Regions from separate parts of the Nostoc sp. DedQUE12b genome, predicted to be linked through region 2. Evidence: riboswitches for the same ligand, from Rfam matches in the RefSeq annotation. Region 2 holds a riboswitch; each other region holds the start of a gene.

Region 1 (5,865 bases), on a different contig from region 2:
TCCGAACAATTTTTATGGCGAATTACAAAAAGCAAGACTGTATCTACTCATCACTCAATGTATGAATTGATTAAATTTTTGGATTGTTTATAGAAGCATTGTCTCTAATTTATTGACATTCTCTAACTGTAAAATTATGAAAAATTGCGAAATAACTCTAATATCCGTTGCTGTACTCGTTCTCTAACTACTCCTGATTCAGCAGATAACCCATCAAATAACATCTCATATATCAATGGTACGCCCAATTCTAACTCTGATAAAAGTGTGCGCTGGTTAAATACATCTTGGGGTTTGCCTTCTACTATCAGTCGCCCTTTATCCATAACAAAAACCCAATCTGCCCACCGATAGACTAAATCTAAATCATGAGTTGCCATTACTAAAGTAGTTCCATTTTGATGAATTTTTTTCAGAGTTGCTATCAAATTCAGAGTATGTTTGACATCTAAATAGGCGGTAGGCTCATCCAGCACTAACAGTTCTGGTTGTAGTACCATCACATCTGCTATGGAAACTCGCTTTTTTTGTCCTAAACTCAGATGATGTACTGGCCTTTCTGCTAAAGTAGTCAGTTCAAATTCAACTAATGCTTGCTCTACTCGGTCTTGAATTTCGGGTACTGGAAGACCCAAATTACACAAACCGTAAGATATATCTTCCTCAACAGTAGAAGCTACTAATTGTTGTTCTGGATCTTGAAATACTAATCCGACCTTCTGCCTTAATTTCCCAAGATAATTTCGGTTATAATTTAACGGTTCACCACGCCAACGTACAATACCAGAATCAGGTTTATATAAACCATTAGCTAGTAAGAACAGTGTCGTTTTACCACAACCATTTTGACCAATTAACGCACACCTTTTACCTGATGGAATCTTCAATGTTAGACCATTCAAAGCTGATTGTTGTGCGCCTGAATAAGTGTAATATATCTGCTCAAATTCGAGTAAATATTCCTGCATTTCGCCAAAAATCTAATCCTATTAATACTACACAACCGAAAATGGCTTCGATGATATACCGTAATTGAGGACGATAGCGGCGGGGATGCCAAACTCGAAATTCACTGATAAAACCCCGTGCTTCCAGTCCGAGAGAGAACTGATTATATCGTTGTAAGGTTCGCTGTAATAGTTGTCCGATTAGTATTGCTAAACTTTTCATGCTAATAGCAAGAGTGCGGTAGCCACCACGGGAATTTTGTGCTGTCCACAATTCACTAGCTGTGTTCAGCAGGATGAAAATAAACCGATACATTAGTAATAATAAATCGGTTAAAAGTACTGGAAATCGCAAGTAACGCAGAGTTTGTAATATTTCTGTGAAAGGGACAGTTAACATCAGAAAATATAAGCAAGAAACAGAGGCTAATGCTCTAGTTAAAATTCCCAATGCTTGGATACTGCCACTATGACTGATATAAATATAGAAGTGTCCGAGAGTTAGTCCATACCACGAATCTAATTTGACGCTTTGTAAATCAGGAATCGCAACTCCATTCACCATTAGGGCTGGTAAACTTGTCAAACAAAAAACTATGGTGAACATTAACAATCGAAAATAAACTCCAGCCGGAATTCTTGCATAAATAACTGTCCAAGTACTCATCCAAAGCGTGATCAAAATTTGCACTAGCGGATGGGTAGCAAGGGAAATAGCAAGGGTAGTAAATGCAAAAATCAGTTTGTGTTCCGGTGGCAATCTTCGCAGTCGATTAGTGTAAGCTAACGTATCTATTTGCAAGCTCATTCTTCACGTTTTTGTTGTTGGGAACGTCCTTTATATAACCCAATTGCATAACCAACTACTCCTGCACCCAAAGCTGCTTGTGAGGCAAATAATAAGCTTTCTATTTCTCCACTAGCGGGTTCAAAAAACGATTTAAACCAGGGTTTATATCCAGGTTGTATTTCCGTAATTGCTTTTTCGGCTTTGTCATCAGAACCAGCAAATTCACCACCGCGTACAAATATTAACGGTGCAACTGCTAAAGCTAATACAGCTACTACTAATAGCCAGTTACTCAACCCTTTTTTAGACTGATTCATTGCCACTTCCTCGTTTGATTAATTGCAATAGTTCCAATTCTTGAGGATTATAAGATTGCAGCCAATTCCACACCAATACAGTTAGCAATCCTTCACTAATTGCTAAGGGGACTTGAGTAATGGCGAAAATACCGGCGAACTTGGCAAATGAAGCGATAAACCCACCAACAGGTGCAGGAAAAGCTAGGGCAAGTTGGATAGAAGTGATAACGTAGGTGAGTAAATCTGCGATCGCAGCTGCTAGAAATATCGCAATTTTTTCTTTACCACCCAACTTGATTGTCAAATTATATATCCAGTAAGCTACAAATGGGCCGGCGATCGCCATCGAAAAAGCATTTGCCCCCAGCGTCGTCAAGCCACCATGCGCTAGTAATAAAGCTTGAAACAATAACACTAAACTACCCAAAACCGACATAGTAAGCGGTCCAAATAGCACCGCACCTAACCCTGTCCCCGTAGGATGAGAACAGCTACCTGTGACAGAAGGGATTTTTAACGCTGACAGCACGAAAGTGAAAGCACCAGCCAAGCCTAGTAGTAGTTTTAGCTGTGGGTTAGCTTGGGTAATGCGAGTCAGACTACGCAATCCTAATAGAAAAAACGGTAATGCCACAACCCACCAAAAAACTGCCCACTGCACTGGTAAAAAACCTTCCATAATATGCATGGCGTAGGCGGGTTTGGGTAAACCAACTACTAGATAAAAACTGATAACTCCCATCAGGGTTAGACTGACTAACGCCTGTTTTCTTTTCATAATCTGTACCTCGCAGATTTATGTAAACGAATTGATTCTAACCGGCGGGCATCCTGACTTACCTAATTTTGGTTTACAGTTGCGGGACAGCGCCGGATTTGCACCGGACTTTCCCTCTTGCGTCCGATGGCTGCTCCCCATCAGAACCGATTGGAGTAACTATATCACTATTACCAATTTTGAACAGCGATTTTTTATCAGGTATTCACAAAGCGTAGATTGCAGTGCAGAAATGACGTTAACAACTTCAGATGAGCGGACATTGACTGCCTTTTTTCACCCTTACACGGGAGAAATCTTAAGGGAGCGTGACGAAAATAATAATCTCTAGGCGATCGCTCGTAAGATTCACAGCGAACTGATAATGGGAAAAGTAGGGGATTACCTAGTAGAGCTTGCTGCCTGCTGGGGACTCGTGGTGCTTACGGGATTGTATTTGTGGTTGCGAGGCAACAAAGGAACCCTTTTATGAACATTGATTCCACGAGTATGGAGTCAGAATCAGCGATTATGGCGAGACTTGCACGCCGTTTCTGGATTTTATGGCGTGCTGCTAATTGGTTTTCTCTATAGTTACGACTTGCGCCAAAAGGTTATCCAAGCAATCGAGTTGGACGGGATATTGTAAACCTGTAGTAGACTTATCCAGAATTTACGATTTGCACAGCTTTTCTGAGGTAATGATTTTTCTATAATTTGAGTTGCAATACTGACAAAATATCTTTAACTGGGGCTTTATCTGCTTCTAGCTTCTCTATTTTCACTAATAGTCGTTTTGGAATATACTTGCACTTTTTAAGGAGGCGATCGCCATCTTTCCAAAACTCATAGTGATACCAAGCTTGGGGATAATCTTTGCCGTGAAGAGTAATGGTTTTCCACTAAATGGAGGCACAACACCCAGTAATGCCAAAATTTCTATAATTGGGCGCTTCTTGAACTCTGCTTCTTGAATAACCCCCAGTAAATGTTTGGGAATGTACTTGGTCTTCTTTGTACCTTTTTCCTGCCAATGATAGTAAGCTTGGGGGTAGTCCTTTCCACCCCTAGTAATGGTGCGCCAATGAATAGTGCCGTTACCCTCACCCCAATTTCTGCGCTTTTTACTAGGGTTGTCAATACTTGGGGATATCTCTATTTTTTCAAGCTTTTTACTAGGGCTATTATCAATACCCCCCAGTAAAAATTCCTCTAAATGAGGTGGATGGTTTCGACAGGAGTTTGAGGACTCAGATATTTTCGGAGCGCAAATTCTGGATAATTCCATAGGACTTGTCAAAAAACACCGTTGCTGTGCCTGTTTCACCGTGCCGTGCCTTAGCCATGATGAGCTTTAATATTCCTTGGTCTGTAGTGTCTGGGTTGTAGTACTCATCTCGGTAAGTGAGAATAATATTGTCTGCCACCATTTCTAAAATTCCCGATTGGCTAAGGTCGCTCATCATTGGGCGCTTATTCTGTCTGCCCTCAACTCCTCTAGAAATTTGAGAAAGTGCCAACACAGGAACTTCTATTTCCCCAGCCATTTTGTAAAGTCCCCGTGCCACGTCACCTAGTTCATAACTGCGGTTGCCCCCAGAATCCTCTGCCATCATTTGCAGGTAATCGACTACAACTAACCCTAGCTTTCCTTCTTTGGCCTTAATTTGACGGCATTCGGAAGCAATTCTAGAAACGGTAATACCTCTTGAGTCATTCATATAAAGCGGCAGTTCTGAAGCAATACCAACGATTTTGGCAATGCTTGTAAATTCCCAGTCTGCTAGGGGTTTATTACCTGAGCGATGTCTGCGGATGCGATCGCTTTTTAGTGGCGTTAACTCTAAATGCTTATAGGCGTTGCTAACACTAATTAAACTCCACAGCCTGTACTCCAATTGTTTCTTTGTCATCTCCAAGGAGAAGATGACCACAGGTAGCTCATGAAACAGTATCATTTGGAAAGCCAAAAACAAGGCGATCTGGGACTTTCCCATTGATGGCCTACCCGCAACTATGGTGAGTGTGCCGCTTTCAAATCCCACCATCAAATTATCGAGTTCATGAAGTCCTGTATGGTAAATGGGGTTTGCTGAATTTAAATCCTCGTAAGCAGCAACGTTAATCGTGCTGTTATGTTCAGTGTTTGAAGATAGGGTTTGATTAGATAATTGGAAAACTTTCTGTTCTGATTGGTCAAGAATATGTGGTAACTCAGTTTCTGTCTCGTAACCCAGATGTACAATTTCATTTCCAGCCTTGATTAACTGTCTACGCACGAATTTGTCCATTACCAACTCGGCTAAGGTGTCGATGTTGACAGCTGACACTGTGCGGTCTACCAGAGTTGCTAATTTATTTCTCCCGCCGATACGGACTAGCAAATCGTGGTCAGTAAGCCAAGCTGTAACTGTGAGTAAATCAGTGGGTTTACCAGACCAATGAAGGCGCTGCGCGGCTTGATAGATATCTTTATGGGCGCTAATGTAAAAGGCTTCGGGAATTAAGCGATCGCTCACCCTACCGATTGCTTCTGGATCAAGCATGATACCGCCTAAAATCGCCTCTTCCGCTTCGATGTTTTGGGGTGGCAATTTATCAATCATGTCTCACCGCCAGTATTCTCAGCCCGATTTTGCCTTTGCGACTCTTCCCAAGCTCTTTGAGCCTGTCGCTGCCGTTCTTCGAGTTCTCGGCGGAATTCATCTCGAGCATTTTTTGTTTCAGTTTTTTTGGCTTGTACCTGAATTGATGCCAGATATTTTTCGTAATAAACCTCCCAGCGATTTCTTCCAGCTTTGTTCTTGTGAGCTAACCAAGCCTCAATGTCATTCACTGGCTGGCTAAGATTTTTGGTTTTTTCCTCACAAAATTTCCAAAAATTCGCTCGCTCCTCTTCCGAGAGAGTCTTAATAAAGTCTGAATAAGTCTTATAAGTCTTAGGACTTGAAGATTGGCTCTGGGTAGGGCTTTCAGAACTCGGTTGTTGCGTAGCGATCGCGTCTGTTGCGTCATGATCACGCTTGTTGCGTAGCGATCGCGCTTGTTGCGGTGAGGCAACACTGTTGTCTG
Region 2 (5,865 bases):
TTCTGGAGCGAGACGCTCCGCGTAGTTTGCTTCCCCATAGGGGTACGACTTCGCCCTTCTCTTTCAGAGACGCTTGCGCGAACGGCTGCGCTCAGGACAAGCTCAGTACAAGTAACTGTTTACTGTTGACTGGTATTCAGTTTGCACAAGCAACACATTGCTCGTTCGATTCTTTGAAACTGTCTTTTTGGACAGTGCGAATGTAGTAGATTGCTTTACAATCCGATTTCCAAGCCAGCATTAGGGTTTCAAAAATATCGATAGCTGTAAGACATCGCTCAGGTTCATCGGGGAAATAGATTCCAGCGTTCAAATTAAAGAGCAATTCCATCGAAATTCCTGTATCAATCCATTGTTGGATTGTAGCGATCGCTTTGACGACTTTTTTCTGATCTAGTGTCTTATTTTCGACATAGAACCATAAACAATCCCGAATGTAAGGCGGTGCGATGGGTACTGAACCCTTTGCCCACTTTTCATAGAAGAATTTGCTGTAAACAGGTAAGACACTGGCTGTACAACCTTGAACTAAAGATGAAGAAGTGTTGGGTGCGATCGCAGTAATATGTGAATTGCGAATCCCATATTGTTTGATATCTCGACTCAGTTGTAAAAAGCGTTCTGGAAGAAGAGCGTGTTGCTTAAACCAATCTACAGGTTTTGCTCCGATTAAATGTCCCTTGCTCCATTCACTTCCTGCAAAAGCAGGATACGCCCCGCGTTCCTTCGCTAATTCCATTGATGCTGCGGTGCAATAGTAACCGATGTCTTCAAATAAATCGCTGATTTCCTGAAGATGGGTGTAGGTGAGATGACGTTTTGCTAACCAGTCGGCTAATCCCATACAGCCCACTCCAATTGTGCGATATTTGGCGTTGTGGGTGGCACTAGCAGGAAACGGGGGTGAGGTGAGTTCAATGGTGTTATCTAATATACGTACTGCAATCTGACAAATTTCTGCTCGCTGTTCATCCTCTAAATTCGCAAGATTAATGCTGAGGAGATTACATGTATGTGCCTCTTCACCTGGTTTGACATTTGACCATGATTCTTGACACAAGTTTCCACTAGGAATATAACCTTCATGCTGATTGGGATTAGCTCGGTTGACAGTATCTTTGAACCATAGATAAGGCATCCCGGTTTCTAATTGGGTTCGCATCACCTGTTTGAATAGTAGACGAGCATTCACCCGTTTGTAGAGCGTAATTGATTTATCTAAACTGGCTTCAATTTGATTGAAAGCACGTTCAAATTCTTCACCCCATAATTGTGCTAGTTCAATCCCTAAACGAGTTCGCACCTCATATGGATCTACCAACGTCCATTCTGTATCTGCTTGCACTCTTCGCATAAATTCATCACTGACAATTAATTGCGGAAACACATCATAAGCTTTGCGTCGCGCGTCTCCATTCTCGGTTTGCATTTCCAAAAATTCGCTTATGTCTAAATGCCAAACATCTAGACTGACGGTGACAGCACCTGCTCTGCGTCCACCTTGATTGACGGCGATCGCTGTATCATTCAATAACTTAATCCAGGGAACAACACCACCAGAGGCGTTCTTCTTTCCCATCACCCAACTACCAGTAGCCCGAATCCGAGACAGATTCACGCCCACACCACCGCCATTTTTGGAAATCCGCGCTGCATCATGAATACTGCCAAAAATGCTTTCCAAATTGTCGTCCATTGCCGTAATGAAACAACTAGCAAGAGAACCATTGGGAATCCGTAAGTTCGCTAAAATCGGCGTTGCTAAAGATATTTGACGACGGGCGAGCGCTTCATAAAATCTCCGCGCCCAAGTTAAACGATTCTCTTGTGTTTCTACGGAGGCTATCAAGAGCGCACAAGTTAAAAATGCTTCTTGGGGTAACTCCTGAGCCAATAGATATCGCTTTGTCAGTAATACTGCTCCTGCATAATCATAGTCGGCATCCCAGTCGGGATCGATCCAAGTGTTGGCAATTTCTAATTCTTGTGGAGTGTAGATTAAGATGCGGCGATCGTATTCTCCCAAGAGAACTTTTGCTTTTACAGTCCGAGCATAGTAACCGTACTGATAGCCACGACTAACTTGAGTATCTTTCCACAAACTCCAAATATGTAATCGCCCTGCGACATACCGCCAATCAGGTTCTTCAGGACTGCACAAATCCAAGGCACAGCGAATTAAATTATCTTGAATTTCTCCTGTGGTGATACCGGGGCGCAATCGAGTTGTTAGATGTGCTTCTAAGGCAATGGGATTTGCTGAAAGTCCGCAACAAGCCCAATTAACTACTGTGCGAATTTTATTAATTTCTAACGGTGCCGTCGAACCATCACGACGAACAACATAGATATCCGTTGTGGAATCTTCAAAGAGTTTGGATGGAGCTTGCATACTGGATAAGTTGATGAATTGGAGAAAAATAATTGCCAGAATGGAAAAGAATTGTTAACTAGGTTTGGCAACACAAAAAATTGTCAACGTTATGTCACCAAACGCTGGCAATCCTAACAAGTTGTGAGGTTGAAAAATTGTTAGAAGAATTGTCCAATAAAAATCCAGAGCAAGTTTTGGTAAAGAATGAAACTTGCCCCGATTCATGACGAATGCCAGTATAGATCGACCATTGATTTTTACGCAAGCAAATCACAGTTGTGTTAATATGCAAAGGAATCTCGGTTTTGATGGGGAGCAGCCATCAGACGTAAGGGGGAAAGTCCGGTGTAAATCCGGCGCTGTCCCGCAGCTGTAATCAAGGTTTGCCTTGTGAGTCAGAATGCCCGCCGAAGTTGACTTGTAAATTTTCTACATCTGCGAGGCACGGATGGTTTATTACATAATGAGCGTCAACCCCAACTCTTGGAGACGCTACGCGAACGGGGAATTCCAAATTCCAAATTCCAAATTCCAAATTCCAATCTCCATAAACAAATTTAGGGGCTTGTATCCTGTCTGTTCTTTGGTCAGGTCTGATATTTTGAAAGCACCGCATATTAAAACGCTACAAATGGCGGCTTTCCACGAAATAGATAATTAAGTCTCGACTCCGCTCGACGTTAAAGCTGAGCGAAGCCGAAGCTTTAATATTAAATTTCGATTAGTAATTACTTTGTCAGTAGTCAGGTAATTATTTGAACTTAGAAATCTGAGCAATTTTCGACGAGATATTGCACTAACTTGAGAGTGCTGTATATGGTGTGCATATACTTCTTCTGTGTATTTTCGTTAAATTCTTACTCGGTTAATCATCATGCCGAAATTTTATCTTCACCGAGCTGGGAAGATTCCTACTGCTGTTCATCCTTTTGTCAAACAAACGGGTTTTAGAGAAGATAAGCAAAAACCCTTTCTAAATCCCAGGGAAATGATTCGAGGTTGGCAAAATATCGCAAGTTCAACGTATAGGAAGATTAACATTGCCATCGCTCGTCTAATTCGGGATAAACCATAAACACACCAAAATCTATCAACTGTTAGCTACATAAAAAGCTTTCACAACGATGTCAACTCTATTACTTTATTTTGTAATTGGTTCTGTTCTAGTTTTACTAATTGGAATTGCGGTTTATTTCCTAACTGCTCGTAAGTATCAATCCTCAGCCACAGTCGCTAATTCCTACGATCAATGGACTACTGACGGCATTCTAGAGTTTTACTGGGGAGAACACATTCACCTCGGTCACTACGGTTCACCGCCACGACGGAAGGATTTTTTGGCTGCTAAATCTGACTTTGTACATGAAATGGTTAAATGGGGTGGTTTAGATCGATTACCTCCTGGTACTACCGTCTTAGATGTTGGCTGTGGTATTGGGGGCAGTAGTCGGATTTTAGCGCAAGACTACGGGTTTGCTGTCACAGGGATTACGATCAGCCCACAGCAGGTGAAACGCGCCCAGGAACTAACACCCCAAGGGCTAAACGCCCAGTTTGCGGTCGATGATGCGATGGCGTTGTCGTTTCCAGATGCCAGTTTTGATGTAGTCTGGTCAATCGAAGCAGGCCCCCATATGCCTGATAAAGCTGTTTTTGCCAGAGAATTAATGCGGGTGCTGAAACCTGGTGGAGTTTTGGTTGTAGCTGACTGGAATCAGAGGGATGACCGCCAAAAGCCGCTAAGTTTCTGGGAGAAACCAGTGATGCGACAACTCCTAGATCAGTGGTCTCATCCAGCTTTTTCTAGCATTGAGGGCTTTTCTGAGCTTTTGGCAGCTACAGGATTAGTGGAAGGGGATGTAATTACGGCAGACTGGACGCAAGAAACCCTTCCTTCTTGGTTAGATTCTATCTGGCAAGGGGTGCTTCGACCAAGCGGATTCCTACGTTTTGGACTGTCTGGTTTCATCAAGTCTGTGCGCGAAGTGCCAACGTTTTTGCTGATGCGTTTGGCGTTTGGTGTAGGACTGTGCCGATTTGGAATGTTCCGCGCTGTGCGCTCTGCTGAAAGCAGCAGCGCTTCCGCAGAGCGGACGCTTACGCGAACGCTATCGCACTCACGTACAGAATTGATGGATAGAAACCTTGTTAAGGGAACTTCCTCAAGCTTAGTTGGGTAGCAATCGCATGACGATTAATTTTGAGTTCCCAGCAATTACCCCATCGCCAAAGATGGATTTGGCGAACTGCGATGTAGTTATTGTCGGCGGCGGTATTTCGGGTTTGACGCTAGCCTGTGGACTGCAATCGTCAGGTTTGCGAATTTTAGTAGTGGAAGCACAACAACAGCAGCAAGCAACAGAGCGAGCGCGAGCTTATGCCCTGTCGCCAATGACGAGCAAAATTTTTCGTGATTTAGGGCTGTGGTCGCAAATTGCGCCAAAAATTAGCCATTTTTCACGGGTGTTACTGTCGGACGCAGACTATCCTCACCGAGTCGAGTTTTGCCCAAAGGATTTGGGAGAAGCAGCAGTTTACTACTGTGGTGAGCATGGGGTACTGATGGCGGCACTCCAGCAACGAGTGGCAACAGCAGCCAACATTACCTGCTGGTATGAGACTCAAGTGGTTGACGTGCGCTATGGAGCCGAAACCGCAGAGGTGGTGCTAGAGAATTCTCAGGGTCAACAACGGTTGCGATCGCAGTTGGTGGTGGCTGCTGATGGCATCAACTCGCAAATTCGCTCTTCTGCTGGCATCGAAACTAACGGCTGGGCTTACTGGCAATCGTGTATCACAGCTTTCGTTGCTCCAGAGCGACCGCACCAGAATATCGGCTACGAGTGTTTTTGGCCTAGCGGCCCTTTTGCAATTTTGCCCTTACCCGATCGTCGCTGTCAAATTGTCTGGATTGCCCCCCACGCAGAGGCTCAAGCAATAATTGGTCTGCCTCCCGACCAGTTTATGACCGAACTACGACGACGCTACGGCGAACAAATGGGGAAACTAACTTTGTTGAGCCAACCCTTAGTGTTTCCGGCACGATTGATGCAGAGCCGTCGCTATTGCCAACCACGCTTGGCGTTGCTGGGGGATGCTGCCCACTGCTGTCATCCGGTGGGCGGTCAGGGGGGCTAAACATGGGTATTCGTGATGCGGCTGCCCTAGCCCAAGTGCTGCAAACGGCACAACAACACAAACAAGACCTGGGTTCTCTGGCAGTGCTAAAACGCTACGATCACTGGCAACGCTATGAAAACTGGGTGGTGCTTGCCTTTACCGATATTCTCAACCGCAGCTTTTCTAATCAATGGCTACCAATGGTGAAACTGCGGCGGCTAATACTACGGCTGATAATTTACTGGTCTTTCCCACGAAGGCTACTGCTGCGACTGATGACCGGGCTGTGGGGTCGCCAGCCACAACTTGACCACTCATCCTTGGCGGTGTTGCAGAACATAAATATTTGAATTTTAACCTGGCAACACTGC
Region 3 (5,865 bases), on a different contig from region 2:
AGTAGTTGTGTACTTTACAACTTGAATTTCGCTGTAAAAATGATTAAGAATACTTCTGTTTAGTAATTGATAATAGTTTCAATAATTACCAGAGTAGTTATCAACCCCGGCTAAATCTTAAGTAAGATATAGTAACTGAAAGTTCAAGCTTTGCCGATGTCATCTGCCTATCTGCTATTATCTCACGGAAGTCGCGATCGCCGCCCAGAAATTGCTATGCAGCAACTAGCTAGGCTGGTATGTCAGAAATTGTCAAGCGAACATTTGGTTGGCATCGCTGCTTTAGAAATGAGTCCTCAGCCTTTACACGAGCAGATTCAACAATTTGCTAAAAGCGCTTTTGGCGATTACTTACTGTCTCCAAATGAAAATTGCCTGAAAATTGTACCGCTATTTCTACTGCCGGGAGTGCATGTGATGACAGATATTCCTGCCGAAGTAGCACTTGCACAACAGGCTGTTGGTCAAGATATCATCATTGAGTTGCAACCATATTTAGGCTCTCACCCCAATTTAGAGAAATTGCTGGCAAAGCAAATAGCTGCTATCAAAGCAGAAGCATGGATTCTCTTAGCTCATGGTAGCCGTCGCCCAGGTTCGCAAAAAACTGTGGAAGCAATGGCGGCGAGTTTGGGAGCAGTAGCTGCTTATTGGGCTGGGCCTCCTAGTTTAGAATCACGGGTGAAAGAGTTGGTAACTGCTGGTTATCGGGAAATTGCAATCTTGCCATACTTTTTATTCGCTGGTGGAATAACCGATGCGATCGCCACCTCAATAGAGGAGCTAAAATTACAATTTTCTGCGGTGAATTTCCAACTGGCCAAGCCACTGGGAGCAAGTGCAGAATTAGCCGAGCTAATTTGGGATTTAACACAGAGATGAACCGCACAGAAAAACAGGAGAACAAGTATTTGGGAAAGGTTTATTTAGTAGGTGCGGGGCCAGGAGATCCAGGATTAATTACCCTGAAAGCGAAAGGTTTGTTGGAATGTGCAGATGTAGTCATCTATGATGCTTTGGTGAGTCCGGCAATTCTGGCAATGATTAATCCCCAAGCCGAGCAAATTAATGCTGGTAAACGTGCGGGGAGACATTCGTTGTTGCAGTCAGAAACAACTCAATTGTTGATTGAAAAAGCACAGGATCATGCAATTGTAGTGCGGCTCAAGGGCGGCGATCCCTTTATTTTTGGTCGCGGTGGCGAAGAGATGGAAGAATTAGTTCAAGTGGGAATATCAACGGAAGTTGTGCCGGGTATCACTTCGGGAATTGCAGCAGCAGCATACTCAGGTATTCCTTTGACGCATCGGCTATATAGTTCGTCAGTGACATTTGTAACTGGCCATGAAGCAGCGGGTAAGTATAGACCGCAAGTGAATTGGAGTGCGATCGCTCACGGTTCCGAAACCATTGTAATTTATATGGGAATTCACAATCTGTCTTATATTGTGGAAGAATTAAGTACTGCTGGGTTTAATTTAGAAACGCCGATTGCTTTGGTGCGCTGGGGTACGCGCCCAGAACAAGAAGAATTAATTGGAACATTGGAAACAATTGTCAAACAGGTAGAGGAAAGTGGATTTAGTGCGCCTGCGATCGCAGTTATTGGACAAGTAGTGAATATGCACAGTATTTTATCTGGTTGTCGTCCAGTTTGATAGTTGGCGCAAAGCTTGTTGTTTCGTATTCTCCGATAACCCTAGTGTATGATCGATAAGGTTATTCGGTTCTGGTGGGAGTCAGCCACCAGAGGTAACGGGGAAAGTTCGGTGCAAATCCGGCGCTGTCCCGCAACTGTGAACCCAATTTGAGATTAAAGAACTAAATCGAAAATCTCAAATTGAGTGAGTCAGGATGCCCGCCGAAATCGATTTATTAGTTTCACATATCTGCGAGGTACAGATGACTACGACTGCAAATATTTCCCCAACTAGTCCATTGGGTGTTGCTGAACATACTTTATTTGTTTGCAAAACCTGTGCCAGTGTTTGGCAAAATGGAAAACGCTTAGGTGAAAGTGGTGGTGAAAAACTTTTACACCAACTTCAGCAGCTGGCACAAGATTGGGATTTACGAGAACAATTCCCAATTCAGGAAGTTGAATGCATGAGTGCTTGTAATCGTTCTTGTGTAATCGCCTTTAGTGCCAAAGGCAAATTAACATATTTATTTGGTGATTTAGCCGTTGATGGTAGTGCCTCTGCGGTACTGGAATGTGCTAGCCAATACTATGCTAAAGCAGATGGTTTACTGCCTTGGTCAGAGCGTCCAGAAGCAATGAAAAAGGGGATTTTAGCAAAGATTCCACCGTTATCTATCTAAATGATGCGCGTTTTGATTTTGGGTGGGACGAGTGATGCAGCAGAACTAGCTGCCAAAGTTACGGCTATCCAAGGATTAGAAGTAATCACCTCTCTAGCTGGACGCACCCGTGAACCGTCAGTACCGTTGGGCGATTTGCGGGTTGGAGGCTTCGGTGGTGTGGCTGGATTGGCTAGCTATCTGCGAGTCATGCAAATCGACTTATTAATTGATGCAACCCATCCTTTTGCGACTCAAATTTCTTTCAATGCGGCAGATGCGGCAACAGAAGTTGGAGTACCCCGCCTGATGTTAATCCGTCCGCCTTGGGAAAAAGAAAGTGGCGATCGCTGGATTGAAGTTGATAGTGTTGCAGCCGCAGCAACAACCCTGCAAAATCAGGCACAGCGAGTATTTTTGACAGTTGGTAGGCAAGAACTGGCCGCTTTTGCTCATTTGGAGAAAATTTGGTTTTTGATGCGGATGATTGACCCTCCTAGCGAAGATGCTTTAGTACCGCCGGGGATGGTATTGTGCGATCGCGGGCCTTTTACCCTCAATAATGAGAGACAAATTCTGATTGAGAATAACATTGATACCATCGTCAGTAAAAATAGCGGTGGCGATGCCACAAAGCCCAAGATTATTGCCGCGCGAGAACTAGGCGTGAAGGTTGTGATGGTAAATCGTCCAGCGATACCGCCAGGGGAGCAGGTTAGTAATGTTGATGCTGCTTTGGTATGGTTATGCGTAGGCGTAGCCCGCCGTAGGCATCGCTGCTAAGTAAATAGCCAAGATTGATAATACGATCTTTCCTAATTTCCGTATAATACACGGGAACGATCGCAGTAACGACTTTCATGAAAAATCTAGCTCTATCTGCCATAGCCCTCGCCACCACATCTGGATTAGTTTTTGGGACAATGCCAGCAGCTTCTGCTTTAAGTTGGAATTGGAATTATTCTGGTACTGGCATTGTGGCAAATGGTACTTTCACTACTAATGACACCCCTAACGATTTGGGTTCTTACTTGATTACTGGAATTACTGGTACGCGAAATGGTGAAACAATTACTGGTTTGCAACCCGCCGGGACTCCAATCCCAGGAAACGAACCTTTTAATGTTGATAATTTAATTAGTCTTAATACTCAGCAGTTAACAGGTGATGGTTTTGGATATTCCACTTCGGGAGGAAACTATTCTAGTCCATTTTTTGCGAGTTTTTTGCCGACACCAGGTTATTTAGAGGTATTTTCTGCGCCGCCAATCATACCAGGTTTTGAAAATTTAGGATTGGAAGATAGTGAGTTACCTATTAGTTTTTCTGCAACTATAGTCACTGTTTCTGAACCCACTTCTATCCTTAGCCTGCTCTTTCTTGGTACTTTTGTTGGCGCACCTTCATTACTCAAACGCCACAATTTATCCAAATTTACTCAGAAGAAGCTCGAAAAAGTTTCCTAAAACCATCAACAGTTATCAGTTATCAGTTATCAGTTATCAGTTAATTTTTCCGTTGGGAGTTAGAGTCCCCCATTTCTAAAAATGGCGTGTTTCAGTCGGGGTCAAATCTCCGACTGAAACTATGATAACTGTTCACTGTTCACTGTTCACTGTTCACTGTTCACTGTTCACTGTTCACTGATTTAATAATAATTCAAAATTATACCCTTACAAAGAAGCAAGCTACGCGTAGCATCTTGTAGAAAAGAGAGTTGCAGATGGGAATTTAAAGCCCGATTGTAGCTTGCTTTTTGTAGGGTAACTTTAACTAAGTATAGTTTTGCGTAAAAGCGTAGCGTTTTTAATGCAAGCCGACGCATTAACATTGTAGGGTATTGCCAAATTTAATTCGCTATGAATTAATGAAATGCTCTACTAAGTGTTGACGTTCGGTTTTAAACCCTTAAATTCATGAGAAAACTTGCGATCTCTCTATAGGCTCTTGGAGACATACAGATTAAACTAATATAGCAACGGTGGTATCATTGCATCCAAATGATACCGTAATTTTGTCTAGATATAGAATTCTATCGCTCAACTGACGGTAGATTATTTCTAAAAGGAGTTTGCTGCCAATGTCCACAAAACCAACTACTCGACTAATTTTAGAGACTTTACTCCCCCATCTCAAAGTAGCAGCAGCCTATGCCCATTTTCTTCAACCAAAAATTGCTGCACTTCCCGCCAAAGAACAAGGAAACAACTTTTTTAGTGCCGCCCTTACTGACGCAGATGTGGCTATTCAAAATTTAGTAGAAGTAGTATTACTAGGAACTTTTCCAGATATTCGCTTTTATGGTGAAGAATATGAAAGTTCTAATAATACCAAATATTTTCGCGCTATCGAACTCGGTTCAGAAGGTGATTACTTAGTAACACTTGATCCGATTGATGGTACGAAGTTTTATATGGATGGACATTCTAATTACCAAATTATTCTCAGTATTCTAAATGCGGATGACTTTGAAGCAGTAATTGCCATTTCTCCTGCCCAAAACATTTATTTTTACGCCCTTAGAGGTGAAGGTGCTTTTAAAGGCACGCTGGAGATGAAATTAGAAGCCTGTGCCCCATTAGATATAACATCCGCTAAACCTTCTATTTTATTGGGATGGGGAATGAATGCGAGCGCACATTTACTAAAAGATAAATATAAAGTAATCGATATAGCAAATGATTACTCTAGTGATATTCAAATTCCCAATCTTAATGGTATTCTCAGTGGCGACTTGAGTGGAGCAGTCATCAAGTCGGGCAAGTTTCTTGATAGTGCTGCACTTGCTTTTATTGCAAAAGAGGCTGGCTGGATCGTAACTACTCTGGACGGTTCGACTTTACCGCCACTGCATACTTGTCAAAACTATAGTATGCCTGGATTGATCGTAGCTGCTTCAAAATCTGTTTATCAAGACTTATTAGAAGCGATGCAAAGCTTTAGGAGTAATGAGTAATGAGTTATGAGTTATGAGTTATGAGTTATGAGTTATGAGTAGTAGTTGTGAATCTTCCCACTCTCAGCTGGAGAATTCACTATTGGGAACTTAATTGGATACCGTCTTCTACGACTCATGTTATTTTGACAAAATGAAAATCTGTATTGTTGGCGCAGGTGCGATTGGTGGATATTTAGGGGCAAAACTGGCACTTGCAGGTGAAGAGGTGACGTTGATTGCGCGTGGTTTTCATTTGGAGGCAATTCAAAAAAAGGGGCTGAAGTTACTCATGGCAAACGGTTCCAGCCAAATTGCTACTCCGGCTTTGGCAACTAGCGATATTCAAGAAGCGGGGTCACAAGATATAGTAATTTTAACTGTGAAAGCTCATAGTGTGCCCGCGATCGCACCTTTTCTCCCTGCACTCTACCATCCTCATACAATGGTGGTAACAGCCCAAAATGGCGTTCCTTGGTGGTACTTTTGCAAGTATGGCGGTGAGTATGAAGGTACGCGAATTCAATCTGTTGATCCAGATGGGATTATTGAAGCTAGTATCGGTGCTGAACGTGCAATTGGTTGTGTGGTTTACCCAGCAACTGAGATAGTTGAACCGGGTGTAATTA

What was found. Region 2 has a riboswitch for cobalamin ahead of RMY16_RS16240 (hypothetical protein). Riboswitches for the same ligand answer to the same signal wherever they lie in the genome.
Region 1: another riboswitch for cobalamin. It lies ahead of RMY16_RS31105 (energy-coupling factor ABC transporter permease); the one in region 2 lies ahead of RMY16_RS16240 (hypothetical protein).
Region 3: another riboswitch for cobalamin. It lies ahead of RMY16_RS21730 (DUF1636 family protein); the one in region 2 lies ahead of RMY16_RS16240 (hypothetical protein).

What each region holds. Positions count from the first base shown of each region.
Region 1 covers NZ_JAVRCI010000119.1:6,479-12,343, reverse strand. Annotated here, with positions in the region: gene RMY16_RS31125 (ABC transporter ATP-binding protein) at 1-93, shown strand, start outside; gene RMY16_RS31120 (ABC transporter ATP-binding protein) at 135-968, opposite strand; gene cbiQ (cobalt ECF transporter T component CbiQ) at 943-1,755, opposite strand; gene RMY16_RS31110 (energy-coupling factor ABC transporter substrate-binding protein) at 1,752-2,054, opposite strand; gene RMY16_RS31105 (energy-coupling factor ABC transporter permease) at 2,041-2,814, opposite strand; cobalamin riboswitch at 2,840-2,980, opposite strand; gene RMY16_RS33230 (PepSY domain-containing protein) at 3,149-3,286, shown strand; gene RMY16_RS31100 (hypothetical protein) at 3,290-3,442, shown strand; gene RMY16_RS31095 (hypothetical protein) at 3,578-4,081, opposite strand; gene dnaB (replicative DNA helicase) at 4,044-5,399, opposite strand; gene RMY16_RS31085 (MarR family transcriptional regulator) at 5,396-5,865, opposite strand, start outside.
Region 2 covers NZ_JAVRCI010000029.1:62,502-68,366, forward strand. Annotated here, with positions in the region: gene RMY16_RS16235 (ribonucleoside-diphosphate reductase subunit alpha) at 137-2,392, opposite strand; cobalamin riboswitch at 2,658-2,801, shown strand; gene RMY16_RS16240 (hypothetical protein) at 3,249-3,449, shown strand; gene RMY16_RS16245 (methyltransferase domain-containing protein) at 3,499-4,554, shown strand; gene RMY16_RS16250 (FAD-dependent oxidoreductase) at 4,562-5,512, shown strand; gene RMY16_RS16255 (hypothetical protein) at 5,515-5,844, shown strand.
Region 3 covers NZ_JAVRCI010000048.1:23,596-29,460, reverse strand. Annotated here, with positions in the region: gene RMY16_RS21740 (sirohydrochlorin chelatase) at 157-882, shown strand; gene cobA (uroporphyrinogen-III C-methyltransferase) at 879-1,658, shown strand; cobalamin riboswitch at 1,708-1,881, shown strand; gene RMY16_RS21730 (DUF1636 family protein) at 1,903-2,322, shown strand; gene RMY16_RS21725 (cobalt-precorrin-6A reductase) at 2,326-3,084, shown strand; gene RMY16_RS21720 (PEP-CTERM sorting domain-containing protein) at 3,162-3,767, shown strand; gene RMY16_RS21715 (inositol monophosphatase family protein) at 4,382-5,257, shown strand; gene RMY16_RS21710 (2-dehydropantoate 2-reductase) at 5,391-5,865, shown strand, end outside.